Regions from separate parts of the Buttiauxella sp. JUb87 genome, predicted to be linked through region 2. Evidence: predicted binding sites of a transcription regulator. Region 2 holds the regulator's gene; each other region holds the start of a gene.
What was found. The regulator LexA, encoded in region 2, represses DNA repair genes until DNA is damaged. The targets are predictions, from matches to a motif close to TNCTGTATGTACATACAGNA.

Region 1: the regulator LexA is predicted to act here: its motif matches at 7,585-7,604, upstream of EC843_RS15980 (metal-dependent hydrolase).
Region 3: the regulator LexA is predicted to act here: its motif matches at 6,868-6,887, upstream of EC843_RS03255 (DinI-like family protein).

What each region holds. Positions count from the first base shown of each region.
Region 1 is NZ_SNVY01000004.1:31,422-41,640, reverse strand. Features, by position in the region: gene yddG (aromatic amino acid DMT transporter YddG) at 1-292, opposite strand, end outside; gene nadE (ammonia-dependent NAD(+) synthetase) at 387-1,211, opposite strand; gene osmE (osmotically-inducible lipoprotein OsmE) at 1,477-1,815, shown strand; gene katE (catalase HPII) at 1,912-4,170, opposite strand; gene cedA (cell division activator CedA) at 4,317-4,556, shown strand; gene EC843_RS15990 (tetratricopeptide repeat protein) at 4,632-5,318, opposite strand; gene EC843_RS15985 (L-cystine transporter) at 5,452-6,843, opposite strand; gene EC843_RS15980 (metal-dependent hydrolase) at 6,977-7,567, opposite strand; gene kduD (2-dehydro-3-deoxy-D-gluconate 5-dehydrogenase KduD) at 7,682-8,443, opposite strand; gene hxpB (hexitol phosphatase HxpB) at 8,598-9,266, opposite strand; gene EC843_RS15965 (hypothetical protein) at 9,689-10,219, shown strand, end outside.
Region 2 is NZ_SNVY01000010.1:81,258-91,476, reverse strand. Features, by position in the region: gene plsB (glycerol-3-phosphate 1-O-acyltransferase PlsB) at 1-2,093, opposite strand, end outside; gene EC843_RS21635 (diacylglycerol kinase) at 2,220-2,588, shown strand; gene lexA (transcriptional repressor LexA) at 2,697-3,305, shown strand; gene dinF (MATE family efflux transporter DinF) at 3,374-4,708, shown strand; gene EC843_RS21620 (CsbD family protein) at 4,999-5,208, shown strand; gene zur (zinc uptake transcriptional repressor Zur) at 5,351-5,866, opposite strand; gene EC843_RS21610 (cupin domain-containing protein) at 5,976-6,479, shown strand; gene EC843_RS21605 (conjugal transfer protein TraF) at 6,652-7,959, shown strand; gene dusA (tRNA dihydrouridine(20/20a) synthase DusA) at 8,055-9,053, shown strand; gene EC843_RS21595 (quinone oxidoreductase) at 9,267-10,219, opposite strand, start outside.
Region 3 is NZ_SNVY01000001.1:712,657-722,875, forward strand. Features, by position in the region: gene prc (carboxy terminal-processing peptidase) at 1-1,336, opposite strand, end outside; gene proQ (RNA chaperone ProQ) at 1,357-2,040, opposite strand; gene EC843_RS03240 (GAF domain-containing protein) at 2,145-2,633, opposite strand; gene yebS (membrane integrity lipid transport subunit YebS) at 2,805-4,049, shown strand; gene EC843_RS03250 (PqiB family protein) at 4,018-6,651, shown strand; gene EC843_RS03255 (DinI-like family protein) at 6,910-7,149, shown strand; gene EC843_RS24480 (hypothetical protein) at 7,154-7,387, shown strand; gene EC843_RS03260 (oligogalacturonate-specific porin KdgM family protein) at 7,730-8,377, shown strand; partial or broken gene EC843_RS24995 (STM2901 family protein) at 8,517-8,768, shown strand; gene EC843_RS03265 (DUF1493 family protein) at 8,762-9,097, shown strand; gene EC843_RS03270 (hypothetical protein) at 9,082-9,429, shown strand; gene EC843_RS03275 (hypothetical protein) at 9,562-10,219, opposite strand, start outside.

The DNA of each region.
Region 1 (10,219 bases), on a different contig from region 2:
CCAGTTCCAGCGACTGGCTGCGGTTGTGCGCCAGCCCGATAGCCAGCGCGAGGCAGATTTCATAGCTGACGAATAACCCGCCGCCAATCCACAAATAACGAGTCGGGATTTCGCGGATTTTCGGTAAACCACGCGCCAGGCACAAGCAGACCGCGCTAACGGTATAAATTAGCGCGGCACCGCCAACCGGGCCAAAGTGTTCGCTGATGCTGCGTAATAAACCAACCGAGGTGCTCCAGAGGAGGATCGCCAGCAGCCCAAAGGCGGTGGCGCGTTTTGCAGAGCTGTCCATGTGTATCCAGAGTGGTATTGGCGGATGGCGCTGCGCTGGGAAAACCCGTTGTAGGTCGGATCGCAGCGTCACCCGACGCTATTTTCAGAAATGGCTATTTCCAGAAATCGTCAAACACCGTGATGGGTGTGCGGCGTTTGTGTTCGGTTTTCAGATACCAGCCTTCGATGATTTTGCTGGTGGCATCGTCCAGAGTTTTACCTTCCAGATAATCGTCAATCTGTTCGTAAGTCACGCCCAGTGCGGCTTCGTCCGGCAGAGAAGGGCGGTCGTCTTCCAGATCGGCGGTTGGCGCTTTCTGATACAAGTGTTCCGGGCAACCGAGTGTTTTCAGCAGCGCTTTGCCCTGGCGCTTGTTGAGGCGGAAAATTGGGTTGATGTCAGTGCCACCATCGCCGTATTTGGTGAAGAAACCGGTCACCGCTTCAGCGCCATGATCCGTTCCCACCACTACGCCTTTGGTCATTCCCGCAATGCTGTACTGGGCTTTCATGCGCTCACGGGCTTTTTCGTTGCCACGGATGAAATCGCTCAGTTCAATACCCGCTTCACGCAGCGCCTGTTCGCTTGCCAGCACCGCACCTTTAATGTTCACGGTTAATACGCGATCGGGCTGGATAAAGGTGATGGCGTCCTGGCAGTCTTGCTCATCAGCCTGCACGCCGAATGGCAAACGGACGGCGATAAACTGATAGCTGTCGTCAGCGGTTTCCTGGCGCAATTCGCTAATGGCGAGTTGGCACAGTTTGCCGGTCAACGTGGAATCCTGGCCGCCGCTAATACCCAGAACCAGAGACTTAATAAACGGATAGGTTTTCAGATACGATTTCAGAAAATCGACACTGACACGAATTTCGTGTTCGGCATCGATCTGTGGTTTAACCCCTAGTGCCTGGATAATCTCTTGTTGCAGAGCCATTTAACCCTCCGGTTGCGGTGTGCCTGCGCGCGCAGGCAGCCATAGTCATATTTGTTAAAACTACCCGTTTGTCGGTAAAACGACAAGACTCATGCGATCGCTCCGGAATCATTTGACGCGATTTAGAGCGATTTGGCGCTAACCTGATGTTATGTCGGGTAATCCTAAATTTTGTTCATTTGGTCTGAATAGTTGAAAAAACCGCTTTTATATTCCAGGCTTATCTAACACGTTTAAGCAATTCCCTGAAAAACGAGGATAAAATATGAACAAGAATTTTGCGGGTTTTTTATGTGCAGCAGCGGTTATGACTATGCTTGCGGGTTGTACTGCCTACGACCGTACCAAAGATCAGGTCGCCACGCCGGTCGTGAAAGACGTGAAAAAAGGCATGAGTCGTGAGCAAGTGCAGCAGATTGCCGGTAAACCTTCGTCAGAAGTAACCATGATTCATGCGCGTGGGACTTGCCAGACTTATATTCTTGGCGAACGTGCAGGCAAAACCGAGACTTACTTTGTTGCATTGGATGACACCGGGCATGTGATCAACTCCGGCTATCAGACTTGTGCCGAGTACGATACTGACCCACAGACCAAGAAATAATATTGTAGTTTTGTCGGATGGCGCTAACGCTTATCCGACCTACGAAATGCAGTTGTAGGGTGGATAAGCGCAAGCGTTATCCACCTTTTTTTTGGGTTAAGCCGGAATATGCCCAACCTTATTATGGCGGGACCAAACCCGATGTGCGGCGAGTAGTGTCAGGAATTCATCGGTAAATAAATTCGTGACACTGTCACCTTCTATGACGCCTTCCTCGCCCTGGCTATCAATGCCCAGTTTGGTTTTAAACTGGCGGGCATCTCCGGCAAGGCCAATCACCTTCAAGTGTTTATAGGCTTCCAGTAAATAATATGTCGCGTCGCCATTGCTCAGAATGGTTTGCAGATCGCCTCCCGGCACTATCACGGCGTCGACACTGACCGATGGCGAACCGGCAAAGGTAGCGCCAATCGGCAGTAAAGAACCGTCGTCCGCGCTTACTTCGCCCATGCGCGAGAACAGCAGTTTGCTATGCACACCCTGAGCTTTCAGCGCCTGCATCACCGCCAGAACATCTGCCGCATTGGCTTTTTCACTGAGTAGAATCGCCACCACGCGGCCTTTCACCGAACCACTTGGCACCGCATACAGACTCAGGCTGGGGTCTTTCTTCAGGCCGTTGACATCTTTCGGTGGTGCAACGTGCATTTGCTCGTCGGAAAGCTCAATTCCGAGATTTTCAGCAACCGGTTGGGCGAGTGAAATATCAATGTGCGTCAGGTGATCCAGCACTCTTTCGCGGATATACGGTCTTGCCACTTTGGACAATTCAAAGCTAAAGGCGCTGATAATATGTTGCTGTTCGACTGGCGTTTGGCTTTGCCAGAACAGCCGCGGCTGCGAGTAATATTCACCAAACGATGGGCTGCGTTCGCGAATCTTATGTCCTTCAACCCGCGTTTGATAACTCTCAAAGCCGCCACGTTTCGGCCCCGGAGGCGTTTCGCGCGGCCAGTTATCGTTAATGGAGTTCGGTTCGTAATTGGCAGGATTGCTGTCAATATCCATGCGGTGCATGCCATCACGCTGGAAATTGTGATACGGGCAGGTGGGGCGGTTTATCGGGATTTCATGGAAATTCGGGCCACCCAGGCGGCTGATTTGTGTATCGGTGTAGGAGAATAAGCGCCCCTGCAACAACGGGTCATTACTGAAATCAAGCCCCGGAACGATATGCCCCGGATGGAATGCCGCTTGTTCGTTTTCGGCAAAGAAGTTATCCGGATTACGGTTGAGCGTCATTTTGCCCACCAGATGGACTGGAACCAGTTCTTCCGGAATTAGTTTGGTCGGGTCTAACAAGTCAAAATCATATTTGAATTCGTCTTCTTCAGGGATTAATTGCAGCCCCAGTTCGTATTCCGGAAAATCGCCGGCTTCAATAGATTCCCATAAATCACGGCGGTGGAAGTCAGGGTCGCGGCCCGTTAGTTTTTGCGATTCATCCCACACCAGCGAGGCTTTACCGGCGGTCGGTTTCCAGTGGAAGCGCACGAACGTCGCTTTGCCTTCGGCATTAATCATGCGGAAAGTATGAATCCCGAAACCTTCCATGGTGCGATAGCTGCGCGGCAGGCCGCGGTCAGACATCGCCCACATGACGTTATGCAGGGTTTCAGGTTGCAGGGAAACATAATCCCAGAAGGTGTCGTGGGCGCTGCCACCTTGCGGGATTGCCCAGTGTGGCTCTGGTTTTACCGCGTGGACGAAATCGGGGAATTTATGTGCATCCTGAATAAAGAATACCGGCGTGTTGTTGCCGACTAAATCGAAAATACCTTCGTCGGTGTAAAACTTGGTGGCGAATCCGCGGATATCACGCACGGTATCGGCTGAACCTGCACCGCCCTGCACGGTAGAAAATCGCACAAAGACCGGGGTGATTTTGTCGGGGTCTGAAAGGAAATCTGCTTTGGTAATTTCTGCCATATTCTTGTAGGGCTGGAAGTAACCGTGAGCCGCAGAACCACGAGCATGGACGATGCGCTCGGGGATACGCTCATGGTCGAAGTGGGTAATTTTTTCCCGCAGGATAAAATCTTCCAGAAGCGTAGGCCCGCGCGTACCGGCACGCAGTGAGTTTTGGTCATCGGCAATGCGCACACCTTGATTGGTGGTAAGCGGGAAGTTTTCTCCATCTTTGCGATGTACATCGAGGGATTTCAGTTTTTCGTTGGAGGTATCTGGGCTTTTATAACTTCCTGCAGCGGTAGGTTGCGCTCCTGGTGAACTGGGGTCGGTGGAAGGACGGTGAGAACCATCTTCAGGTGCCAGAGAATCCATACCGGGCTTTGATTCATTGGCGTCATGTATTGGTGCACTGTGAGTTAAAGGATGTTTATTGTGCGTCGACATTGAATATTACCCCTTTAGTTAAAGCTGTTTTGTCGGGCAAAACAGCTTTAACTATAGAACAAGGTCATCTCAACGCGAGACGTGGAGGGGCGTTCTCCGTTATCATAGCGAAGTTACTCCTCAATTTAGTTTTGATTCCATTGCCTATGAAACCTTTGCGCCAACCGAATACTCGCCCTGTTCTTACGTATCAACCACGCGTTGAACCCGTACCACCGGCTCATGCGTGGCGAGTTGAAGGATTTAAAGACGTGTGGATGCTGCGTAATCGCTATGTGGCTTTTGTGCTGGTGGGAGATGCGTTCCGTCAGTCGCCGCCATTTACATTACCAGAGTCAGCGCAGCGTTGGGCGATGCAGGTAAGAAGTGAGAATGATGTAGGCTGATCTATCCATCATCCTTCAAGTTGCAGGGGTGTTGGCTGCAACTCGAATGCTAACGGGTATCGAATGACGGCGGTTTTACCCGCCGTTACTGATTTCTTCAAACTCTTCGCAGCCGGTATCAAACCCTTCCGTGCAACTGACGTTCAGCCAATGCAATGCTTTCTGTTTATTGGTCGCGATAAAGCCTTTTTCACCATTTAAAAACAGCATTCCTGCCCAGTATTCGGCATAACCCGTGCGGGAAAGTGCCGAGCTGCGCTTGAACCAGAATGCCGCTTTGTCATCGTCTTGCACCACACCCACGCCATTTGCGTACAGCATGCCGTAAAACATTTGGGCATCGACCGCTGAGTCACTCTCAATGTCCTGTGAGGCGCTTTCCAGTAACTGCATGGCTTTCGAATAATCGGGCTTGCCCGCCTGGGTGTTCACCAGAATACGCGCCAGAACCACGCTTCCTGGTTTACTGCCGTGGGCGACGGCCTGTTCGGCTAACGATTTTGCCTGCTGGTAATCGCCATTTGCAGGATCATGGATTTTGAGTTGGGCCAGCAGAGCCATAGCATCGGCGTCACCCTGGGCCGCTGATTTTGCCGCCCAGCTTTCCGCTTGCTGATATTCGCCCGCACTGAAAAGGGTATCGGCAAGGTAAAACTGGGCGCGGCTGTCACCTTCCTGCGCATGTTGCAGGTAGGGGCTGTCCGGTGTTTCAGCCCACGCCGATGAGACACACAACAGCAATAAAAAATAGAGTCGTTTCATAGAAAGAAGGGGTCCGTAGGAGACAATTTTATTTTGGCACCCTTTTGGGGCGCTCTATTTTATCAATAAAAAACGGCTCCCTTTTCAAGGAGCCGTTGTATTGTCGCAGATTCTACGGTGGTTTAGCTACTGCTTAGCGATGTGCCAGTTCGGCTTCTTCGTCGCTATTGAGTATTTCTTTATCGGTTTGTTTCATCAACTGGCTGGTGATGGTACCTGCCGTCATGGAACCGCTGACGTTCAGCGCGGTACGGCCCATGTCGATAAGCGGTTCAACCGAAATCAGCAATGCCACCAGCGTGACCGGCAAGCCCATGGCTGGCAGGACAATCAGGGCAGCGAATGTTGCACCACCACCGACACCCGCAACGCCTGCGGAGCTTACGGTGACAATCCCGACCAGTGTGGCAATCCAGACTGGATCCAATGGGTTGATACCGACGGTTGGCGCGACCATCACGGCCAGCATCGCTGGATACAGACCCGCACAACCGTTCTGACCGATAGTGGCCCCAAACGACGCGGCAAAGCTGGCGATGGACTCAGGCACACCCAGACGGCGAGTTTGAGCTTCAACGTTCAATGGAATACTGGCTGCACTGGAGCGGCTGGTGAAGGCAAAGGTCAGCACAGGCCAGACTTTGCGGAAGTATTTCAGCGGGCTCACACCGTTGACAGCCAACAGAACCGCGTGCACGCCGAACATAATTGCCAGACCGAGGTAAGAGGCCACCACGAAACTACCGAGTTTGATGATGTCTTGCAGGTTTGAACCAGCAACAACTTTGGTCATCAGCGCAAGAACACCGTACGGCGTCAGTTGCATGACCAGACGCACCAGTTTCATGACCCAGCTTTGCAGCGTGTCAATCGCAACCAGAACACGCTCGCCTTTTGGCGCATCGTCTTTCAGTAGTTTAAGAGCTGCTACACCGAGGAACGCGGCGAAAATCACCACGCTGATGATCGACGTTGGGTTAGCCCCTGTCAGGTCAGCAAACGGGTTCTTCGGCACGAATGACAGAATCAGTTGCGGTACGCTGAGGTCAGCCACTTTACCCACATAAGTGGTTTCGATTGCGCTCAGACGAGCGGTTTCAGCGGTGCCTTGCACCAGGCCTTCAGCCGTCAAACCAAACAAGTTGGTGACTAGCACGCCGACCAGCGCTGAAATCAGCGTGGTAAACAGCAATGTCCCGATGGTCAGAACGCTGATTTTGCCCAGAGAAGAGGCGTTATGCAGACGTGCCACCGCGCTCAGGATAGAGGCAAATACCAGCGGCATGACGATCATTTGCAGTAATTGAACATAGCCGTTACCGACAACGTTAAACCACTGAATAGACTGTTTCAGTACCGGACTGTCTTCGCCATAAATGGTGTGTAATGCAAGGCCAAAGACCACACCGATCACCAGACCAAGCAGTACTTTTTTTGCCAGACTCCACTGTTTGTGGCGAGTTTGTGCCAGCAACAGCAATAGAATAACGAACACGATAACGTTCGCTATGAGTGGAAAATTCATCCCCGTATCTCCTGAGTATATTTTAAACAGATGGACTGATTGCCACCTTTATTCTGTAAATCGTACCAGAACCCTGGAGTTACTCTTATATTCAAAAGGAATTGATTATTACAATTTGAGCTATTTCGTTTAATTATTGTTCCAGGTGGTTATTTAAAAAACTATTAAAGGTCATTTGCAGCGAAATTATCATGTGCGATGACCAGCGCACCGCGCTGTTATCGGGCACACTTTGCGGCATCCACACGGCCAGACCAAACAACACCATGCACAAGGCACGTTCCAGTTGATTACCTTTTTGCGGCCTGATGATGGGAAAGCGAAAGCGCCAACGGCAGGGCCAAAGGAGTGGGACACCCGCAGGAGTGAGCATATCTGCCAAAATATGGCTTAAGTAACCCAACACCATGCCTTGAAGGGCATCGGCGGGAATCACCCAACTTTCGGGGACTTTGAGATAGAACAGTGCAAGGCTTGCGAAGACGGCAAATAAGCTGTGGGTAAAGCCCCGATGGCCGCAGGCGCGGGCAATGGGTTTGGAAAACCACGGCAAGCGTTGACCGAGAAATGACTTTGGGTGGTCAATATCAGGCAGCAAACAGGTCAGGATGGCTGAAGGCACAATATGCCACCAGTCTCCTTGAGCAAGCACAGGCGTGAGTTCGGCGTTTTTAGCGAATACTGCACAGGCAATGGAAAAAAGAAGGTGACCTTCCGCCGTCATGATACTACCTGGATGAAAACTGTCGATTCATACAGTATAGGGTTTTTATACAGTAGACGGAAGAGGTGACGGCGTAACATTTTGCAACCGCCGGATTCCCCGGCGGCGTGTTGTTTAGCGGGCTAACCAGCCTCCGTCGACGGCAATGGTGTAACCGTTGACATAATCGGAAGCACTGGAGGCAAGAAACACCACCGGGCCTTGCAGATCGGCAGGAACACCCCAACGACCCGCGGGAATTCGCTCGAGGATTTCATGGCTGCGGACTTCATCATCACGCAGTTGTTGAGTGTTGTTGGTTGCCATGTATCCCGGCGCGATCGCGTTGACATTGATATTATGTTGCGCCCATTCATTTGCCAGCAGGCGCGTTATGCCAAGCACGGCACTTTTAGATGCGGTGTAAGACGGGACTCTGATACCGCCCTGGAAGGACAACATGGAGGCGATATTAATAATCTTGCCGCCAGTGCCTTGTTTAATGAACTGTTTTGCCACCGCCTGAGAGAGAAAGAATACTGATTTAATGTTCAGGTTCATTACGTCGTCCCAGTTTTTCTCGCTAAATTCCAGCGCATCTTCCCGGCGAATGGTGCCTGCGTTATTTACAAGGATATCTATTTTCCCCATTCCTGCCACGGCCTGCGCAATGATGTCAGGGATCGCGTCTTGTTGGCTTAAATCTGCCTGGATGGCGAGAAAACGGCGATCCAAATCTCGCACTTTTTGCGCCGTTTCATGCGGGATTTTGCGGTTTACGCTGACGATGTCACAACCAGCCTCGGCAAGGCCAATCGCCATTCCCTGACCCAGTCCTGTATCGCATCCCGTGACAACAGCGACTTTGCCTTGCAGATTAAAAGCATCGAGAATCATAGTTACTCCGGTATCCGGAAAAGCGCATTTGCGCGTGTCTGTAAAGAGTAGATACGGGAGGGGGGAAACTCAAATATTTTTGAAATACTGTTTTAAAAAATTAGATGTCGGTATGGTTTTGAGAATGATGCGGGGAGCCCCGCATCGTAATAAATTAGCCAATCAGGTGTTCGGCGCGTAATTCACTCAGCGAAGACAACTTCACATTTGCCAGGCTCCAGCGCACGTCGTCACGGTTTTCTTCTGCGGGAACCACAATAGAACGCATGCGTGCGGCTTTGGTGGCAACCATGCCATTCACGGAGTCTTCAAGCGTTACACAGGCGAGCGGGTCAACAGCCAATTTAGCAGCGGCATCCAGATAAACCTGCGGATGGGGCTTGCTGTAAGGCAGATGTTCTGCCGAGGCGATGGCATCAAACTGGGAACGTAAGTCGAACATTTCCAGCACACGCTCAAGCATATGCGCAGGTGAAGCAGACGCTAAACCCACTTTCAGACCTTGCGCTTTACATAAAGCGACAGCTTCACGCACACCAGGCAAAATCGGACGCGTCTCTTCAATCAGGGCAATGGCGCGAGTAATCACGCGGTTTGTCACTTCCTCACGAGATGGGCCGTTCCACGGTTGTTTGGCAAACCACAGGTCAACAACCAGGTCGATACGCAAACCCAGCGTGTCAGGGAGTTCAGAGCGGCGGGAAATATCCACACCAACGCTAGCCAACACTTCCAGCTCGGCTTTGTCCCATAATGGTTCAGAATCAATCAGTAAACCGTCCATATCAAAAATCGCAGCTAAAATTTGGCGAGTCACAGCCATGTTTCGACTCCTGTCGGTGTGCATTACAGTTAAGATTACTTATCAATAGCTGGAATTTTCGCTTGTTGCCACTGCTTTGTGAGAATCGCCCGTAAAGCTCAGGCGAAATCCCCCCGGAAGAGGTAAACTTTGTGCGTGTAAGTTACGTCTTTACTAAGTGTAAGGATATGGATTAAGAATAAAACCATTATAAAACAACTACATGCTTTCATTTGTATTAAGGTTAAGTATTTTGCGGTCCACAAAATGACCATGTGGGTAATGTTTTTTATTTCCAGTTAAGCACGTTCTATAGACGATGCTTGGTCAGTGTTCAGTAAATCTAAAAGATTAGGTGAAGTTGGTAGTCAGATCCTTAGATAGAAATTGACACACCCTTGCATGATAATAATGAAGACAAATTTCAACATAGGGGAAAATTCGTGTTAACACATTCATTTGAGGATTTAGCCCAGGCGTTCCGAGTATTGTTAGAATCGGAGTGGTCATGTCGAAGATTATTGGAAGTAGATAGAGCAGAAGCGATTGGAAATTTGGAATCAGGTTTGAACACACAGCTAAACGCGTTCCATAATATTTATGACAACATGCTTCAAAATGATATTGGCCCCATGTGGTATTTAGAACCACAGCTTTTGATGCTTTTAGTCATACGCAATGCCAGACATCACAACAAGGCGAACCGGATTCGTACGCTATATAATTTTCATCGGAATGTTGTCGAGAACCCGACAACTGTTAAAAACTATTTTTATGTGGATTTCCCTTCTCCCCCAGAAGAAGAAGGAGGCGACTGTTTTGATGTGCATATGTCATGGAGCGATATAGATAACATGCTTTCATTACCTCGCGCAGAATCTAGGTTAAGACCTGACGCTAGGGAGCGAATCCGTAATTATGTTAATGCAGATAAATTTGAAGAAGAGGCTACAAAATTAGGTTTCCAGAAAGAG
Region 2 (10,219 bases):
AGCTGCATGGTGCGTGAACGAGCAGGATTAATCTGCACTTCATCGCCTGCCAGTGTCACCAGTTCCTGACGAACCAGTTCATTGAGCATGATGTCAATTTCACCAGCAAGTTCGGTCGTGCTCCAGCGCAAGAACAGTTCAGCCTTCAGCATCGGGTAAAGCAGCTCGACCTGACGCAGCAGTTCGTTACGGTCAATACGGCGATGTTGAGTAATAATTGCCGCCAGCAGAGAAGGCAACACCAGCATATGCAGGATGTTGTTACGGTAATAAGTCATCAGAACCGCCTGCTCGCGCGGCAGAATGATGATGTCACCGATGGTGTCTTTCTCAACTTCAAACTTGTTCATCTGCAATGCGTGTTCAATCAGCGCTTCTGCTGGCTGGTCTGGTGCGGTCGCGTCCGGTGAATAAGGCACATTACGCAACAGGCTCAGGTAGCAGTTGAGCTGCTCGGTCAGTTGCTCACGGGTAAGTGAACGCTGACGCGAGGCCAACAGCGCGGTACAGCACAGGTTCATGGCATTTGCCGCACCGGCATTGTTAATACGCACCATCAGTTCAGCGGCAATTTCATTGACCGTTGGCGTCAACCATGCCGGGCGGATGGCCTCAATCGGGTCGATTGAATCGCGCCACTCTGGAACACGCTGGTTCAGGAACGTCATCAGCGGCATCGGTTCGCCAAAGTTAACATAGCCCTGGCCGAGGTTACGCAGCTTACTCAGCCCGCGCACCATCTGCATGAAACTCTCTTTCTCTTTGGTCGCGCCACGCAGCTCTTTCGCGTAAGTCCCCACTTCCATTACATGCTCATAACCAATGTAAATTGGCACCAGGGTAATAGGGCGAGTACCGCCGCGCAGCATGGCCTGGATGGTCATCGACAGCGTGCCGGTTTTCGGGTCGAGCAAACGCCCGGTACGAGAACGGCCACCTTCCACAAAGTATTCAACGGAATAGCCACGGCTAAACAGCTCGCCCAGATATTCACGGAACACGGTGGAGTAGAGTTTGCTGCCTTTAAAGGTACGGCGGATAAAGAACGCACCGAGGCGGCGGAAAATCGGGCCGGCTGGCCAGAAATTCAGGTTGATACCCGCTGCGATGTGCGGAGGAACCAGCCCCTGGTGATAAAGCACGTAGGACAACAGCATGTAGTCCATGTGGCTGCGATGGCAGGGCACATAGACAATCTCGTGGCCGTCATGAGCCAGTTGGCGCACGCGTTCAGCGTTATGAACGTTGATGCCCTGGTACAAACGGTTCCACGTCAGACCTAACACGCGGTCAGTCAAACGCACGGCTTCATACGAGAAGTTAGCGGCAATCTCTTCCATCAAAGCAACAGCATTCTGCTGGGCTTTTTCATGGGAGATTTTCTTGCTGCGCGCTTCATCTTCTACTGCACGAGCGATAGCTTTTGAGGCCAGTAGCTTATTGAACAGATCCTGGCGTACCGGCAGACGCGGGCCGACAGTCGCTAAACGCTGGCGAGCAAAGTGCATACGCGCTACGCGAGCCAGTTTTTGGGCGATTTTTTTGTCTGTACCGTGGTCGGTTGCCATCTGGCGCAGCGAAACCGGAGCGGAGAAACGCACAAAGCTGTCGCGCCCAAGCCAGGAAACAGCGAAAAATTTCTGGACGCCGTTCAGCATCTTTAATGGCGGATTCACTTCGCCTTTTTCGCGCCCAGGGGAGCGGCCAAACATCACCGATACTGGCACCATCTGCACATCCAGATTTGGATTGCTGCGGTGTAAGTCGAGGTAATCGTGGAACAGTTTGATCGACTCTTCTTTTGGCGTGTAATAAGTGAAAACACGCGGGCCGCCATGGATAAAGACATAGCGCGGCAATACCGCACCGTCGATTTCTAACGGCTCGAGAGGGTCGGGCAAGTTATGCGCGAGACATTGTGCGCGCAGCGTTAATAAGTCCGCCTTGGAGTTATACGGCAGGACATACATAATCGGGCGTGTGGGATCTAAGCCCAGTTCGGCTTGTGGATCTGCCGGAATGGACTTGCTCTTTACCAGAACGCCTAATGGTAAATTAAGTAATTTGTAGTAGATTCTTGGCCAGCCTGACATAAACGATGTAAAGCCTCAGGTTAATGATGCAAATTCGCCGCAAGAATATCAGAATCTGGCTCAGATTTCTGTGGCGTTGCAATATAGATAAGCATTGACCCAAATAATTTGAAAAGGTTTCCCAAAATGGCGAGCAGTACCACTGGACTTACCCGTATCATCAAAGCCGCAGGCTACTCATGGAAAGGGCTCAAAGCAGCCTGGATTAACGAAGCGGCTTTCCGCCAGGAAGGGGTTAGCGCGCTCATCGCCATCGCCATCGCCTGCTGGTTAGATGTTGACCCTATCACCCGTATTTTACTGATTGGTTCTGTTGTGCTGGTCATGATTGTCGAAATTCTCAATAGCGCTATCGAGGCGCTTGTTGACCGTGTTGGTACCGATTACCACGAGCTTTCAGGACGGGCCAAGGACATGGGGTCTGCTGCCGTATTAATCGCCATTATCCTCGCAGTTATTACCTGGGTCACACTGCTTTGGCCGCATTTGCGATGATCTTTCCAGAATAGTTAAGTCCCTGGTTTTTTGCTCAATTTGTGGTTCCAAAATCGCCTTTGACTGTATATACTCACAGCATAACTGTATAAACACCCAGGGGGCGGAATGAAAGCGTTAACTACCAGGCAGCAAGAGGTGTTTGATCTTATTCGGGATCATATCAGCCAGACCGGCATGCCACCGACTCGTGCCGAGATTGCTCAACGTCTGGGGTTCCGTTCTCCGAACGCCGCTGAAGAGCACCTGAAAGCACTTGCCCGTAAAGGCGTCATTGAGATTATCTCTGGTGCGTCGCGCGGTATCCGCTTGCTGGTGGAAGAAGTTACCGGTATTCCGCTGGTTGGGCGTGTTGCTGCGGGGGAACCACTCCTTGCACAACAGCACATCGAAGGCCATTACCAGGTTGACCCATCACTGTTTAAACCAAATGCCGATTTCCTGTTGCGCGTTAGCGGGATGTCTATGAAAGACATCGGTATTATGGACGGCGACCTGCTTGCAGTTCATAAAACTCAGGATGTGCGTAACGGCCAGGTTGTGGTGGCGCGTATTGACGACGAAGTGACTGTTAAGCGCTTAAAGCAGCAGGGTAATACCGTTCATCTTCTGCCTGAAAATAGCGAATTTGAACCTATTGTGGTTGACCTGCGCGAACATAACTTCTCTATTGAAGGGTTGGCGGTTGGGGTAATTCGCAACGGCGACTGGCTGTAAACTTCTCCAGATGATGCGCTTTAATGCGCATCATCGTCTTAATTCTCTTATCTCTTCCTGGATTGGCCATGCGATTTTTCTCGACGGCTGACAGAGCTCTCTGGCGCCTCGCCTTACCCATGATTTTTTCCAACATCACCGTGCCTTTACTGGGCCTTGTTGATACCGCGGTAATTGGTCATTTGGATAGCCCTGTTTATCTTGGCGGTGTCGCTATTGGTGCGACGGCAACCAGCTTCTTATTTATGCTGTTGCTGTTTTTGCGCATGAGCACCACCGGTTTAACTGCCCAGGCATTTGGTGCCAATAATCCCTCTGCTTTAGCGCGTGCACTGGTTCAGCCCTTGCTATTGGCGTTAGGAGCAGGGGTGGCGATCGTCTTACTGCGTGAACCGCTGATATCCCTGGCCTTGCATATCGTCGGCGGCAATGAAGATGTTTTGTTGCAGGCCCGGCGATTCCTTGAAATACGTTGGCTTAGTGCGCCAGCCTCGCTTGCCAACCTGGTCTTGTTGGGCTGGTTGTTAGGCGTTCAGTATGCGCGTGCGCCAGTTATCTTGCTGGTTGTCGGAAACGTACTGAATATCGTGCTGGATGTGTGGCTGGTTATGGGGCTACACATGGATGTTCAGGGCGCGGCACTCGCCACCGTCACCGCAGAATATGCGACGTTTATCATTGGTTTGCTGATGGTGAAAAAGGTCATGGGTTTGCGCGGAATCAGCTTTGAGATGCTCAAAGAGTCCTGGCGCGGGAATGTGCGGCGTCTGCTGGCACTCAATCGCGACATCATGCTGCGCTCGCTGTTGCTACAGGTCTGTTTCGCCTCAGTCACTATCTTTGGTGCGCGGTTAGGTAGCGAAATCGTCGCGGTTAACGCCGTGTTGATGACGCTATTAACCTTCACCGCCTATGCGCTCGATGGGTTCGCCTATGCCGTTGAAGCCCATTCCGGGCAGGCGTTTGGCGCTAAAAACCGTGGTCAATTGCTCGAAGTATGGGGCGCTGCATGTCGCCAGGCGGGCTTAGTCGCTCTTATGTTCGCCGCTGTGTATGCGCTGTTTGGTGAGCACATTGTTTCGCTTCTTACCTCTATCCCGGAATTGCAGCTACAGGCAGACCGCTACTTGCACTGGCAGATTGTTTTGCCCGTTGTTGGTGTCTGGTGTTATTTGCTGGACGGCATGTTTATTGGCGCAACGCGAGGTACGGAAATGCGCAACAGCATGGCGGTTGCGGCATTGGGATTTGGGCTGACGTTGCTCACCGTGCCTTATCTGGGAAATCATGGTCTGTGGTTATCCGTGGCTGTGTTCCTGGCTTTGCGCGGACTGTCTTTGGGATGGATTTGGCGTCGCCATTGGCGGGATAACAGCTGGTTTCCGGCTGGAACTCCTGATTAGTTACAGCTCATAGTTAGTTACAACTCATAGTTAGTTACAACTCATAGTTAGTTACAACTTCTGACGCGCTTTTAATCGCACTCCAGTATGCTGATTTGCCACCTGATTTTGGGGCAAGTCAGCATCATTTCTGTTACTTCTGTGGTTCAATGTTCTTAGTTTTCCCCTCACTGCCATATCCTTGACTACAATTATTTCCACGTCCAGCAGATAGTGAGTGTCAGCCAAACGGCAGCACCTGGGCGTTGTTAACTATTAGCAGTTCTTAACCGAACGATGAGGATATTATTATGAATAAAGACGAAATCGGCGGTAACTGGAAACAGTTCAAAGGCACAGTAAAAGAGAAATGGGGCAAACTGACAGACGATGACATGACCGTCATCGAAGGGAAACGCGATCAGCTTGTCGGTAAAATTCAGGAACGCTATGGATATGCGAAAGATCAGGCAGAGAACGAAGTCGTTGATTGGGAAAAACGTAACGATTACCGCTGGTAATCTCATCCCTCAGATGTGTTAACTCTCATAGGCTAACCTGCCCTGGTACATGGATGTACCGATCCCCTCCATACTTCAAGCTACATCTTTTGGCTGCATTCACTTACCGCTTCAATGCAACTCGAATTATTTCGGGTTCAGGCTAGCGTGACTTCTTCTTACTCTGAATGGTGTGGTCATGCCCGCATTCTTCCGGGTGGCTACAGGCTTCAACTTCCGCACACGCGCTGCATAAACCATGCGCCTCAATGACATTGTGGTGTAGAGCAAATCCTGACTGGGCAGCCAGTTGATTCATAATATCTTCCACACCTTCCGCGCTATGCTCCTTCACCGCGCCACACCTGTCGCAAATCAACATCGCTGATGAGTGAGTCGGCTGATCAATCAGATGGCACAAAACATAGCTGTTGGTTGACTCGACGCGATGGACAAAGCCTTGTTCGAGAAGAAAATCGAGCGCACGATACACCGTCGGGGGTTTAGCTTGCGGTTCACTGGCGCGAAGTAAATCCAGCAAATCATAAGCGCTGATTGCACCCGCTTGCTGCGTCAATAAACGCAACACTTCCAGGCGTTGTGGTGTCAGGCGCACATTACGCTGTTCGCATAGTTTTTCAGCCTGCGCTAACACGTTTTGTGAAGTCGTGATGTCCATCAGCATTCCCCTGTAGATTAGCCCTACACTCTATCACAACGCGCAATAAACGCCGAGTGGTGCGCCATGCTGGCCACAGCCTTTTGAGATGACTATCCCGGAGTTTGCTATGAATAAACCTGATTGCATTCGTCACTGGAAAGAACTGGAAGGTGAAGATGACTCAACTTATCCAGACAGTACTGAATTGTTTTCCATTGGCGCGCCATTGGCTCGCAAACTTGGGCTAACACGCCTGGGGATTCACCACGAGCGCCTGCTCCCTGGCCGCCGGACGTCCTATCCGCATGCGGAAAGTAGCGAGGAAGAGTTTGCTTATGTTCTGGAAGGGCATCCACAGGTGTGGATTAACGGCCACCTTTACTCACTTGAACCGGGTGATAGTGTTGGTTTCCCGGCCGGGACGGGCGTCTGCCATACCTTCATCAACAACACCGAGCATGAAGTCCGGTTGCTGATTGTGGGTGAGGCCAACAAAGCCGAAAACCGAATTTATTACCCGCTAAACGCGAGCTATGCCGCACAACGCCAGGATCGCTGGATTGACCACCCGCCGCAGTTTTTTGGCCCACATGACGGCCATCCTTCACGAAAACCGAACGGTAAACTATAAATAAGTTTACAGGGAATTTTTGAACTCATAATCCTGATGGAGAGAAACGGGATTTCGATGGGATAAACATCCCCCTTTTTAGCTTTTTATTCACAGCAATAGTCCGCCTCTGTTCAGTCATAACTGGCAGGGGCAAGTTATGAAATCTGATTAACAGACGGGCGAGCGGTGAATGAAAAAAATTAAAACTCTGGTGGCGTTCAGCGCTGCCTCTTTATTTGTGGCAAATCAAGCCAGTGCGGCAGGTACCTGGTCAGAAGCTCGTAGTGATGCAATGGGGGGGACGGGCGTTGCTTCAGCGAGTTATGGAAGTGGAGTGCTAACAAACCCTGCGCTGCTGGCAAAGGCAAAACAGGACGACTCAGTGACAGTTATTTTGCCCTCCGTGAGCGGGCAAATGACAGATAAAGATAACCTGCAGGATCAGATTGATGGCATTAGCGATACGGTCGATCAATACCAGAACGTTATCGACGATCTTACCCTGCAGGATATCCTTTTAAACCCAAATGGTTCACTTGGTCAGCTTCAGGGCGCTGCGGGGAGCTTGGCTGGCGAACTGGAAGATCTGCGAGGTCAAACAGCAAACGCGAAAGCCGGGGCGAGTATCGCAGTCAGTATTCCAAATGATGTGCTGTCGATGGCATTTGTCGCAAAAGCCTATGCGCGAGCACATGTGAGTTCCTCTATTGATCAACAAGATATTGATTATCTGCACAGCATCGCGAATTCCAGGGTTGTTGCCGGGGGAGTCGCACTAGATGCTGCCGTTAATGGCTCTGATGTTATCACCAGCAATCTCAACTCCACTGCATCTGGGCGCGGCGCAATTGTCTCCGACTATGGTGTGGCGCTGGCGAAACAGTTTGATCTAAACGGCGTGCCTGTCTCTGTTGGCATCACGCCGAAACTGCAAAAAACCTGGCTGTACAACTACACCACATCAATCTATTCCTACGACAGCAGCGACTGGAAAAATAGCCGCTATCGTAACGACGACACTGGCTTTAACGTTGATGCGGGTGTGGCAGCTGATTTTGGCGAAAACTGGACTGTCGGTCTGAGCGGCCAGAACCTGATTTCACATGACATTGATACCAAAGATATCCTGATCACAAATGGCAGGACGGGCGAAACCGTCAACTATAAAGACACTTATCAGATTCGCCCGTTAGTGACGGCGGGCTTAGCCTGGCATAACGATTTCATCACCCTTAGCGCCGACGGCGATCTCACCGAAACAAAAGGTTTCAAAAGCGAAGACGATTCACAGTACGTTGGCGTGGGCGCTGAAGTTACGCCGCTGCCGTGGCTTGCGGTGCGCGCCGGTTACCGGGCTGACGTCAAATCAAACGATAGCAACGTCTTTACCGGTGGGGTTGGCTTTGCGCCATTTAATCGCGTTCACATCGATTTAATGGGGCTGTACGGCGAAGACGAAACCTGGGGGGCAGGGGCACAGCTTAGCATGACCTTCTGATGAAAATAGCCGTCGGGACGAGCGAGTGTCCCGGCGCTGCTTTATGCTATAGTGGCGACCCTTTTTTAACCGTAGCCCGTAAACGCCCAGTGCCTATGTCCTCACAAACAAACCAGACCCTCTTCCAGCCACATCGTTTCTCTATTGCGCCGATGCTTGACTGGACTGACCGCCACTGCCGCTATTTTTTGCGTCAGCTTTCAAGCCAGACACTGCTGTACACCGAAATGGTGACCACCGGTGCGATCATTCATGGCAAAGGGGACTATCTGGCGTACAGCGAAGACGAGCATCCTATCGCGTTGCAGTTGGGGGGTAGCGATCCGGCGGCTTTAGCGCAATGCGCGAAACTGGCTGAAGAACGTGGCTACGACGAAATTAACCTCAACGTAGGTTGCCCATCTGACCGTGTACAAAATGGCATGTTTGGCGCGTGTCTGATGGCTGATGCCCAGCGGGTTGCCGATTGCATCAAAGCGATGCGCGACGTGGTTTCTATTCCCGTCACCGTCAAAACGCGTATTGGCATTGATGACCAGGACAGCTACGAATTCCTGTGTGATTTCATCGGTACAGTCGCCGGGAAGGGCGAATGTGAGATGTTCATTATCCATGCCCGTAAAGCGTGGCTTTCGGGCCTAAGCCCGAAAGAAAACCGTGAAATTCCGCCGCTGGATTACCCGCGCGTGTATCAACTCAAGCGTGATTTCCCACACCTGACGATGGCCATCAACGGCGGTATCAAAACGCTGGAAGAGGCAAAAGCCCATCTGGAACATATGGATGGCGTGATGGTCGGGCGCGAAGCCTATCAGAACCCAGGCCTGCTGACCGCGGTTGACCGTGAAATTTTTGGTATTGATGCGCCGGAAGTCGACACCGTTGCTGCGGTTCGTGCCATGTATCCGTACATAGAGCGTGAACTGGCAAACGGCACTTATCTTGGCCATGTCACCCGCCACATGCTGGGCTTATTCCAGGGGATTCCGGGTGCACGCCAGTGGCGTCGTTATCTGAGTGAAAACGCCCACAAAGCCGGTGCCGGGATTGATGTCGTGGAACATGCGTTGTCATTGGTTGCGGACAAGCGCTAACTTTTGTCGGTAATAACCCGGCTAGTTGCTCAGGTATTGCGGAGTTGATCACAACCTCGCATCTTTCTGGCTAAGTTTGCAGGCTGTGGCGTATCAATTATTTACCAAATCTGACAATATTACTGGGTCACGAAAAACGAATTCATCGCGCTGTACCCTACATACCGTGCGAACAAAAAAAGAATGGGCTTCCCTCGGGAGGCCCAAATTCTTTTATGGAATCAGCAGGCTAGAACCTTGCGTGCTACGGCTCTCCAGCGTTTTATGTGCCAAAGCGGCATCGCTTAAGGCGAATTTCTGGTTTTCAGCCACATCGACTTTTATCACGCCGCTGGCAATCAATGAGAACAGCTCATTGCAAGCTTCTTCCAGCTCTTCACGCGTGGTCACGTAACCATTCAGTGACGGGCGAGTAACATACAGCGAGCCTTTCTGGTTAAGAATCCCCAGATTCACCCCTGTAACCGGGCCAGATGAATTACCAAAACTCACCATCAATCCCTGGCGCTGTAAGCAATCCAGCGATGCCTCCCAGGTATCTTTCCCCACCGAATCATAAACTACCGCGACTTTCTTGCCGCCTGTCATCTCTTTTACGCGTTCGACAAGATTCTCTTCGCGATAGTTAATGGTTTGCCAGGCACCGGCGTTTTTGGCGCTTTCTGCTTTTTGCGCCGAACCCACCGTACCAATCAGTTTGGCACCCAGCGCTTTGGCCCATTGGCAGGCGATAAGACCCACACCACCGGCGGCGGCATGGAACAGGAAAACTTCGTTGGCTTTAATATCGTAGGTTTTACGCAACAGATAATAGACAGTTAGCCCTTTGAGGAATGACGCGGCGGCTTGTTCGAAAGAGATGGCATCGGGCAGTTTTGCGGCTTTATCCGCTGGCACGTTATGCACGCTGCTGTAGGCACCAAGCCCGGATTGCGCATAGACAACTCGATCACCGACTTTAAGATGCGTGACCGCACTGCCAACTTTACTGACGACACCTGCAGCTTCAGTACCGAGGCCACTTGGCAGCATCGGTGGCGGGTATAAACCACTGCGAATATAGGTATCAATGTAGTTGATACCAATCGCTTTGTTCTCAACTTGTACTTCGTTTTCTGCTGGGGCGTTTGGGGTGAATTCAACAACTTTTAAGACTTCAGGGCCGC
Region 3 (10,219 bases), on a different contig from region 2:
CCATAACAACCAGTGGGCCTTTGTAGTACACAACGCCATCGGTATCGCTGTCTTCACGCACTTTACCGTTGTTATCACGTACCTGAACAACTGGGCCACCGGGGATAAACAGGCCAGAAAGCGACACAGCTTCGGTCAATGCACCGCCACCGTTAGAACGTAAATCGATAATCACGCTCTTCACATTCTGTTTTTCCATCTTCTGCAACTGGACTTTGACGTCATCCGTCAAACCAACATAGAAGCCTGGAATATCCAGCACGCCGACTTTGTCTTTACCAACCGTTTTAATGGTGAGTTTAACGGCACGGTCTTCAAGACGAATACGTTCACGCGTTAACGTGACGATGCGTGTTTTAGTGCCCTTGCCCGCAGGTAAGACTTCAAGACGAACCTTACTGCCTTTTGGTCCCTTGATCAGCGCAACCACATCATCAAGACGCCAGCCAATCACATCAACCATGGCTTTGCCGGTTTGACCGACACCCACAATACGATCGCCTACGGTAATCGCTTTGCTTTTCGCCGCCGGACCACCCGCAACCATCGAGTTGATCACTGTGTAGTCATCATCCATTTGCAGCACCGCACCAATACCTTCCAGAGATAAACTCATTTCAGTATTGAATTGTTCAGTATTGCGTGGAGACAAATAGTTAGTATGCGGATCGATTTCGTGAGCAAAGGCGGTCATTGCCAGAGAGAAAACATCTTCACTGTTAGACTGCGCCAGACGGCGAATCGCAAACTGGTAGCGCTTAGTCAGCGTTTCACGAATTTCCTGATCGGTTTTACCGGTCAGTTTCAAACTTAATTCGTCAAACTTAACTTTGCTGTCCCACAGACTATTTAACTCGGCGGTACTTGCAGGCCACGGAGATTTGCTGCGATCCACATTGAAGGTGTCATTGCCGGTGAAATCCATCGGCTTTTCCAACACTTTCAGCGCGTATTGATAACGTTCAAAACGGCGCTTCTGGGCCAGATTATAGAGATCGTAAAATACGTCCAGTTTACCGGTGCGCAATTCATCGCCAATCTGTTTTTTCCGCGACACAAACTGCTCAACGTCACTGGCAAGCAGCACGTTGTGGCTATAGTCGAGGAGGTTTAGGTAGCGATCGAAAATTTTTGCGGAAAAATTTTCATCCAGATCAAACTGGCGATAATGCGAGCGAGTGAAGCGCGAAGTTACACGCTCACTCACCGTTGCATGCTGTGTCTCTTCCTTTAACTGCGGGATTTGAGAAGCTTGCGTGATATTTTCGACGGCCAGTGCGCTACCTGCAAGAAACAACAGACTAGCGACTGCCGTACGCTTAAAGAGTTTGTTCATGCCCGGGTCTGGCCTCCGTTTCAGAACTGCAAGTGTTCTGCGCGTACGATCATTGCCATACCAGAAGTTAGCTGTACACGTACGCCATCTTTGGTAATTTCCAGTACGGTGGCATCCATCGCGTTGTTACCCGCTTTGACTTTGATTGCCTGACCCACCTGCAATGCAGAAATGTCCGTAACCGGAGTGCGTTTTTCTTCACGCGGAACCTGAGGAGCCGCCGGCTTTTCTGCACGAGGTTTACGTTCTGTAGTCTCTGGACGACGCGGTGCAGGACGAGGTTTGCGATCGCGACGAGGCTTATCGGTAACGGTTTCACCGTTAGCAATAGCCGCTTCACGTTTCTTCGCTTGCTGCTCTGCACGCTGTGTCTGAACACGAGCTTTTGCTTCTTCAAGCTGCTTACGAGCATGCTCAACGTGCTGCTCATCGAGTTCACCACATGGGTTACCGTCGAGATCAACACGGGTCGCGCCGACTTTGATACCGTACAGGTAACGCCAGCTTGAAGTATAAAGACGTAACGCGGAACGAAGTTGAGTTTTACTGAGGCTCATCTCCCCTTCAACGCGCGCGACTAAATCCTGGAAGATACCAATCTTCAGGGGGCGGGCTTCACCTTCAGCGCTAAAGCACTGTGGGAAACGCTCTGCCAAAAAGGCGATGACTTCTTTGCTACTATTCAACTTAGGTTGATTTTCCATGAAATTTCCTGATTACAACGGAGTTGCCAACAATCCGCAGGCATGAACAGGCGACATTATAATGACGCTATCAGCAAATGCCACGTTATCCGTTGTTTATCATGCTATCGAGTGAAGAATTTTTTAAAATCCGTGTCGGCAAGCGTCAGCGAAAGCTGCGTTACCAGTTGAGATAAGCCGAGTTGGTCTTCAGGTGTAAAGCGCCCAAACTCAGTGCTATCAATGTCCAGGACCCCGATTAACTCATCGTTTACCATTAACGGCAGAACGATTTCGGAATTGCTGGCGGCGTCACAGGCGATGTGACCATCAAAAGCATGCACATCTTCAACGCGCTGAATGCTCCTGGTGGAAACTGCTGTACCGCATACACCTTTACCTACCGGGATGCGCACACAGGCAATTTTGCCCTGGAAAGGCCCTAAAACCAACGTATCGCCTTCCAGTAAATAGAACCCGGCCCAGTTAACACCTTCAAGACGTTCAAACAGCAAAGCACTGGTATTTGCCAACGTTGCCAGAAAACTTGTTTCACCTGCCATTAACGCACTAAAATCGCGGTTCAAGTCCGCGTAAAATTGTTCTTTGTTCATTGATTAACCATAGTATGTTGTCTTACTCAACTGCATAGCATAGTAAAATAAGCATTAAATGCCTTATGCCACAAGGTGTATCATTCCATGAATTAATATACGCTTAACGAATATTTGATTTTCTAAAGAGATACCCAATGCGCCAACGGTATTCCTTGCATATGACAACACATGAAAATACACGCCATTAGCAATGCTGTACCGCAGGCACGTTATCAGCGTTGCCCCGAATGCGATACACTTTTCTCGTTACCGCTGGTTAAATCGTCGCAGAGCGCGTATTGCCCACGTTGTGACGCTAAAGTCTTCCATGGTCGTGATTGGTCACTCACACGTCTGGCCGCTATGGCAACCGCCATGCTGCTACTGATGACAGTTGCCTTTTCAGAGCCACTGGTCCGCATCTATTTATTAGGTACGGCCATCGATGCCAATCTATTTCAGGGCATCTGGCAGATGACCAAACAGGGCGATCCGCTTACGGCCGCGATAGTGATGTTTTGTGCCGTTGGTGCCCCCGCCACACTGGTCGCGGGTATCATCTATCTCTACTTTGGTAATATTCTTGGGATGAATTTACGCCCGGTCTTACTGATGCTCGATAAGCTCAAAGAGTGGGTCATGCTTGATATTTATCTGGTCGGCATTGGCGTGGCCTGCATAAAAGTCAGAGAGTTCGCCTACATCCAGCCCGGCATAGGTTTAGTGGCGTTTATCGCGCTGGCCATATTGAGCTTATTAACCCTGATTCACTTAAACGTAGAACAACTGTGGTCACGCTTCTACCCGCAACGCCCGCCGCGCGCCTGGAATGCGCAACTGCGTGTATGCCTCGGGTGCCATTTTACTGGTGTGCCGGATAAACGTGGCCGCTGTCCGCGTTGCCATGTGCCATTAAGAGAACGCCGCCGCCACAGCCTGCAGAAATCCTGGGCCGCGTTAATCGGCTCGTTAATCTTTTTACTTCCTGCCAACTTGCTGCCGATTTCAATTCTGTACGTCAATGGCTCGCGTCAGGAAGATACTATCCTCTCTGGTATTATTTCCCTCGGCAACAGTAATGTTGCCGTGGCGGCAGTGGTTTTCATTGCCAGTATTTTGGTGCCTTTTGTCAAGGTTATCGTGCTGATTTCATTGTTGTTAAGTATTCATTTCAAATGCGAACGAGGGTTGAGAACGCGCATTTTATTACTACGCTTTATTACCTGGATTGGCCGCTGGTCTATCCTCGATCTCTTTGTTATTTCGCTTACGATGTCACTGGTTAATCGAGATCAGTTATTGGCATTCACTATGGGGCCGGCTGCGTTTTACTTTGGCGCGGCGGTTATTTTAACTATTCTTGCAGTCGAATGGCTGGATAGCCGACTACTTTGGGACGCACATGAGTCAGGAAATGCCCGCTTCACCGACTGAAGCGCGAATTAAAACAAAACGCCGAATTTCGCCCTTCTGGTTGCTGCCGATTATCGCATTGATGATTGCCAGTTGGCTCATTTGGTCGACATGGGAAGAACGTGGTACCACTGCGACCATTGATTTCCTTTCAGCCGACGGTATTGTCGCCGGGCGAACACCTGTACGTTATCAAGGCGTAGAAGTGGGAACCGTGCAAAGCATCAGCCTGAGCAAAGACCTGCGCAAAATCGAAGTCAAAGTCAGCGTGAAAAGCGATATGAAAAATGCGCTGCGTGCGGATACTCAGTTTTGGCTGGTGACGCCGAAAGCTTCACTGGCCGGCGTTTCCGGCCTGGATGCACTGGTCGGCGGGAACTATATCGGTATGATGCCTGGCAAAGGCAAACCCCAGGAGCACTTCACCGCTCTGGATACTCAGCCCAAATATCGATTGAATAATGGCGAGTTGATGATTCATCTTCACGCCCCTGATCTAGGTTCGCTCAACAGCGGCTCATTGGTTTACTACCGTAAAATTCCTGTTGGCCGGGTTTACGACTACACCATTAACAACAATACGCAGGGCGTCACCATTGACGTACTGATCGACCGCCGCTTTACCAAACTGGTGAAAAAAGGCAGTCGTTTCTGGAACGTATCAGGGGTAAAAGCCAACTTCAGCCTTTCCGGAGCACAAGTTCAGTTAGAAAGCCTCGCAGCGTTAGTGAATGGCGCAATTGCCTTTGATTCACCGGAAAACTCCGCTGAAGCGAAGGCTGAAGATGAATTTGGGCTGTATGAGGATCTGGCACATAGCCAGCGGGGAGTGATCATTGATCTTGCCCTGCCAAGTGGCGAAGGCCTGAAAGCAGGCTCAACCCCGCTGATGTATCAAGGCCTTGAAGTCGGTACGCTAACCAAGCTGAACCTGAATCCTGGTAGCACCGTCACAGGCCAGATGACCGTTGACCCAAGTGTGGTCAACCTAATGCGCAGTGGTACACGTATTGAGCTACGTAACCCTAAAATCTCGCTCAGCAATCCAAACCTCAGCAGCCTGCTAACCGGTAGCACCTTTGAGTTAGTGCCAGGGGAAGGTGACCCACAGAATCACTTTGTCGTATTCCCAAGCGATAAAACACCGCTACAACAGCCGAACGTTCTGACGCTAAACCTGACTGCACCTGAAAGCTACGGTATTGATGCTGGGCAACCTATCATTCTCCATGGCGTGCAAGTTGGGCAAATTCTTGAACGCACACTATCCGCTAAGGGTGTCAGCTTCTCTGTCGCCATTGATCCTGAATACCGCCAACTGATTCAGGGCGACAGCAAGTTCGTCGTCAACAGCCGTATTGATGTCAAAGTTGGTATCGATGGTGTTGAATTTTTGGGTGCCAGCGCCAGTGAATGGATCAATGGTGGGGTCAGGGTTATTCCTGGCAACAAAGGCGAGATGAAAAAGAGTTATCCGCTGTATGCCAACCTTGAAAAAGCGGTCGAAAATAGCTTGAGCGACTTGCCGACAACGACATTAACGCTAACTGCCGCCAGCCTGCCGGATATCCAGACCGGCTCAGTGGTGCTGTACCGTAAATTCCAGGTAGGTGAGATTATCAGTGTCCGTCCACGCGCCAATAGCTTTGATATCGATGTGAATATCAAGCCGGAATACCGCAACCTGCTGACAGACAACAGTGTGTTTTGGGCTGAAGGTGGCGCACGCGTGCAACTCAACGGCAACGGCCTGACGGTGCAAGCCTCCCCGCTCTCTCGCGCTCTAAAAGGTGCAATCAGCTTTGACAACCTGAGCGGTGCCAGCGCCGGTCTGAAAAAGGGTGACAAACGCATACTGTACGCGTCTGAAACTGCCGCGCGCGCCGTCGGTAGCCAGATTACCTTGCATACCTTCGATGCCGGGAAACTGTCTGCGGGAATGCCGATTCGCTATCTGGGAATTGACATTGGGCAGCTCGAGTCACTGAATCTGACAGCGTCACGCAGCGAAGTCGAAGCGAAAGCGGTGCTCTATCCTGAATTTGTGGATACTTTTGCTCGCGGTGGCACACGCTTCTCGGTTGTGACACCGAAAATCTCAGCCTCGGGTGTTGATAATCTCGACACTATTCTCCAGCCGTATATTAACGTTGAACCAGGGCGAGGCGCACCACGACGTGACTTCGAGTTGCAGGAAACCTCGATTACCGACTCTCGTTACTCTGATGGCCTGAGTATCGTGCTGGAAGTCCCTGAATCGGGGGCATTGAGCATTGGTACACCCGTTCTGTTCCGTGGTGTTGAAGTCGGTACGGTAACCGGTTTAACCCTCGGCAATCTATCAGACCGCGTGATGGTCGGCCTGCGCATCAGTAAACGTTTCCAGCATTTGGTGCGTGATAGCTCAGTGTTCTGGCTTGCCTCGGGCTACAGCCTCGATTTTGGCCTGACAGGTGGCGTGGTGAAAACCGGCACCTTCAACCAGTTCATTCGTGGCGGTATCGCGTTCGCAACGCCACCGGGAACACCGCTCGCGCCGAAAGCGGTCACCGGTAAACACTTCCTGCTTGAGGAAACTGAGCCGAAAGAATGGCGTCAGTGGGGAACTGCACTACCACGTTAATGCCCGCGCCCCGGTGTCTCACCGGGGCGAAATTGTTACATATCAACAAGTTAATAATTAAAGGGGTGCTATTGGGGTGCTGGAATTTGCAATAAAATAACCCAAAAAAGTCATAATATCTATGTTCGGTCAGAGTCATACCTTGGCTTTTCCCATGAAAAGCTCGCCCATAAAAAATTTTCACTCCTACTACTTGCCCAATATCAAAAGAATCATTACTGTATATTCATACAGTTCAATAATGAGAAGGTATAAGCAATGTACGTAGAACTCGTTTATGACAAACGCAACGTGGAAGGTTTACCGGGTGCCAAAGACCTCATACTTGCCGAACTGACAAAGCGTGTGCATGGGATTTTCCCTGCTGCTGATGTTCGCGTTAAGCCGATGCAAGCCAATGCCGTTAACAGCGATTGCACGAAGACCGAGAAAGAAAAGCTAAACCGTTTGGTGGAGGAAATGTTTGAAGAAGCCGAGTTCTGGCTCGTTAGCGAATGATGCTATGGACAACATGATCATTGCCGGGGTGAGAATTTACTTTCCTCGCCCTGGTGAGAAGCTTCCAGTTCCATCGGCTGACATGCGAACCTTTGCGATAAAGGATACTACTGGCGATCGCTGTTGTGTACTTGGTTTCTGGGATGGGAAATGGCGCGTTCTGTCGCTGCCGGAGTACGAAAGTTCGGGTAAAGCCATCATGGCTGCAGTAAGACAAGGGAAGCGTAATTGGCAATAATGATTGATAGTCTACAATCATAGTCCTGTTGAAATAACCAGGTTATCCGCGCAACGTATATGGACTAATATCAGATTATCTTAAATACTGGAAGAAATGGATGTTCATCGTTCTATACATGAAGAATCTCTGTGTATGGTTGAAATCATTCAGACGCATACCAAATTGTGCAACCGCCGTCTGTTAAAGCAACACACACCGCATTATCAAATAATTAACATCCGAAATATCATAACAAATAAATTATAATTTCATTTATTAAAAGACAAATTAATTGAAAACGCAATATAAATTGCATGTTATATATAATCATCTATTTTTACTAGAATAAGGTGGGATGAAGTGTTTTTGAAAGCCTGTGCAATTTTAATTGCGCTGCCACTCCCTCTTGCTGTTGCTGATGCTGATGCTGATGCCATCCACCACCCACAAACATTTAAATTTAATAACTACGATACCAATTCATTAAAAATAGAGATCGAAAACCGATGTGACAACATCTCAAATTCAGTGAGATGCCTTTCAAAAGAAACAAAAGAACACCCAGCAAGCAGTCCTATACAATACAGAGTAAATAGAAGTGGGTTCAGCATAGGTAAAAAATCAGTTATTGACATAAAACCTACCGGAGCTGTTTATAAAATAAATGACACTTGGATGACTTCGCTTCAATGGCATCCAGGTGTTAAAGTGGATGACAACCCTCGAATCAAATACCGAAAATACGATAGACTAAACTGGAAATTCATCTACGCTGATAAAAGACTATCCATCGCCAGTAATTTAGAATACCGATACACCAATTATGAAAATCATGAAAAATATGAAGGAACTCATTATTATTGGTTATATACCACAACATTCAGCTACGATTTAGATAGACACTGGAAGCCTTACACTAGAATTGGGTACATCCCTCGCAACAATGAAAACCATGAAAAAGACGCGATGGAAATTAATTACCACCTTGGTTTTAAATATATTTTCTAGTACTAATGCACAATTAGTATGCACCATCATTCGCATTCCGTCGCCAGACTGATGGCTATCAGCCAGGTGTTGCTGTAAACATGCTGTCATTGCACACAGCAATTCTGTCTTAGCGCTCAGCACCTGCCAGATGTGAACAACGGCCGGGACATCCCCACTGAGTCAGCACCTGCGCCAGATACTTAAAATCAAGGTAAAGAACTGGCCTACGTTTACAACTGGAAGTGTTCGGCGTTTGAAATTCTCTTATGTGAGAAATCTTGGAGCGTTTGTTGGAAGATGGATTCCGGTATTAGGGGTTGTCATTCTCGCTGCTGATGTCTCTACGATAGCTTACAAGGCTACAAATAAGTACAACATCATCGCCAGAGGTGACGATAAAATATGGTGACAGATGATGAAATTATTTCCTGGTACAACTCGAACTACAATGAGCCAAGAGGTTTGTTCAAAAAACGAAGTTGGCCTGTCACTATTGATACGAGCCTTACAACAGGTAGTTACGTCTGGGCACGGGAAACTGGCGTAGAAATCATGGATGACTATTTCAAGACCTTTCGCGTCAATCCTGAAGGATTTGAATTCTTGAAATATTGGCCAGAGGAATCAGCTATGATTTTTATACTGTGTCCTTGCTGTACGGATGACGACGAACCAGAACCTTTAACCCTCAAAATGTTAGCAGAGTCAGCCAGAACGGGGAAATGGCTCTATGGGTAAGCTTGATTGATACTCAGAGTAGCACTACTCAACACGCCAACTTTGATGGTCACAGCTTCATTGTGCACGTTTGGAACGGTATAGGTAATATTAATGAAACCATATCAGCTCGCACTATTTTGGTTGGTTTTTTTCGGGAGTTACTTAATTATTGTTTTTTTGGATACGTCCTGATACCAGAGGGAACGCTGTTAGAAGCAGTATTAAAAGTTAAACCTGATATTAACAGCGAAGAATGGGATAATTTTATGGGTTATGTCATTTTCATTGGCTCGGCTGTTGTTTGGGGAGTGACAGCAAGCCTGAGCAAAACTTGGGGGGAACCTCATTAATCCCTAAATTATAAATACAACAGAACCAGCACATAAAACCCGGCATCCGCCGGGTTTGGAACGATGTGGGAAAATTAATGAAGTTTTGTCCTTTTTCTGTGAAAAGGTCATCAGTATTCCGGGTGTCTTTATTTATTCAAGCCACACATCAACGTAAGTAATGGTGAATTTATAGGGGCCTGGGAATGTAAGCGGATCAATCTTGTCGAAAAGTATTTCCCCGGTAACCTCCACCTCCATCACATGCGGCGAAAATCCAAAACTAATCTTGGTCTTGGGTCGCGCCCAGTCCGGCAGTATTAAAATGGGCAGGGTGTTTGGCGTGCTGTTGTTCACCCCGTCACAAATGAGAGTAACAACGCCATTTTTTCGGGTCACAGCCATGCTGTAGATGTACCAACCGTTTAACAGCGTGAAGGTAGTTAAACGGTTATCCAGTCCATCGCCAGCAGGGACCCATTCACCATCCTGCCGCACGTATGGTGTACCATCCATTGGTGCTTCTTCTATTCCTCCACCTGAAGTTGGCGGCGACCCAACGGATGCGGTTCCAATATATGTGGCGGTGAAACGAATATACTGACCATTCATTCCCGCCTGAGGATGGAAAAAGTGAACTGTTCCATCATTGTAGATCGCGACATGTGCGGCGACATTGTTGTCAGAAACCACGCCAGCCTGTAACCAGTACGTTCCAGGAACCGCCCAGGCTGGTAGTTCAAAAATGGGCGTGTCATCGACCACAGCCTTTTTGACGCCATCACATGCCACTGTCACTATTCCGTTTTTT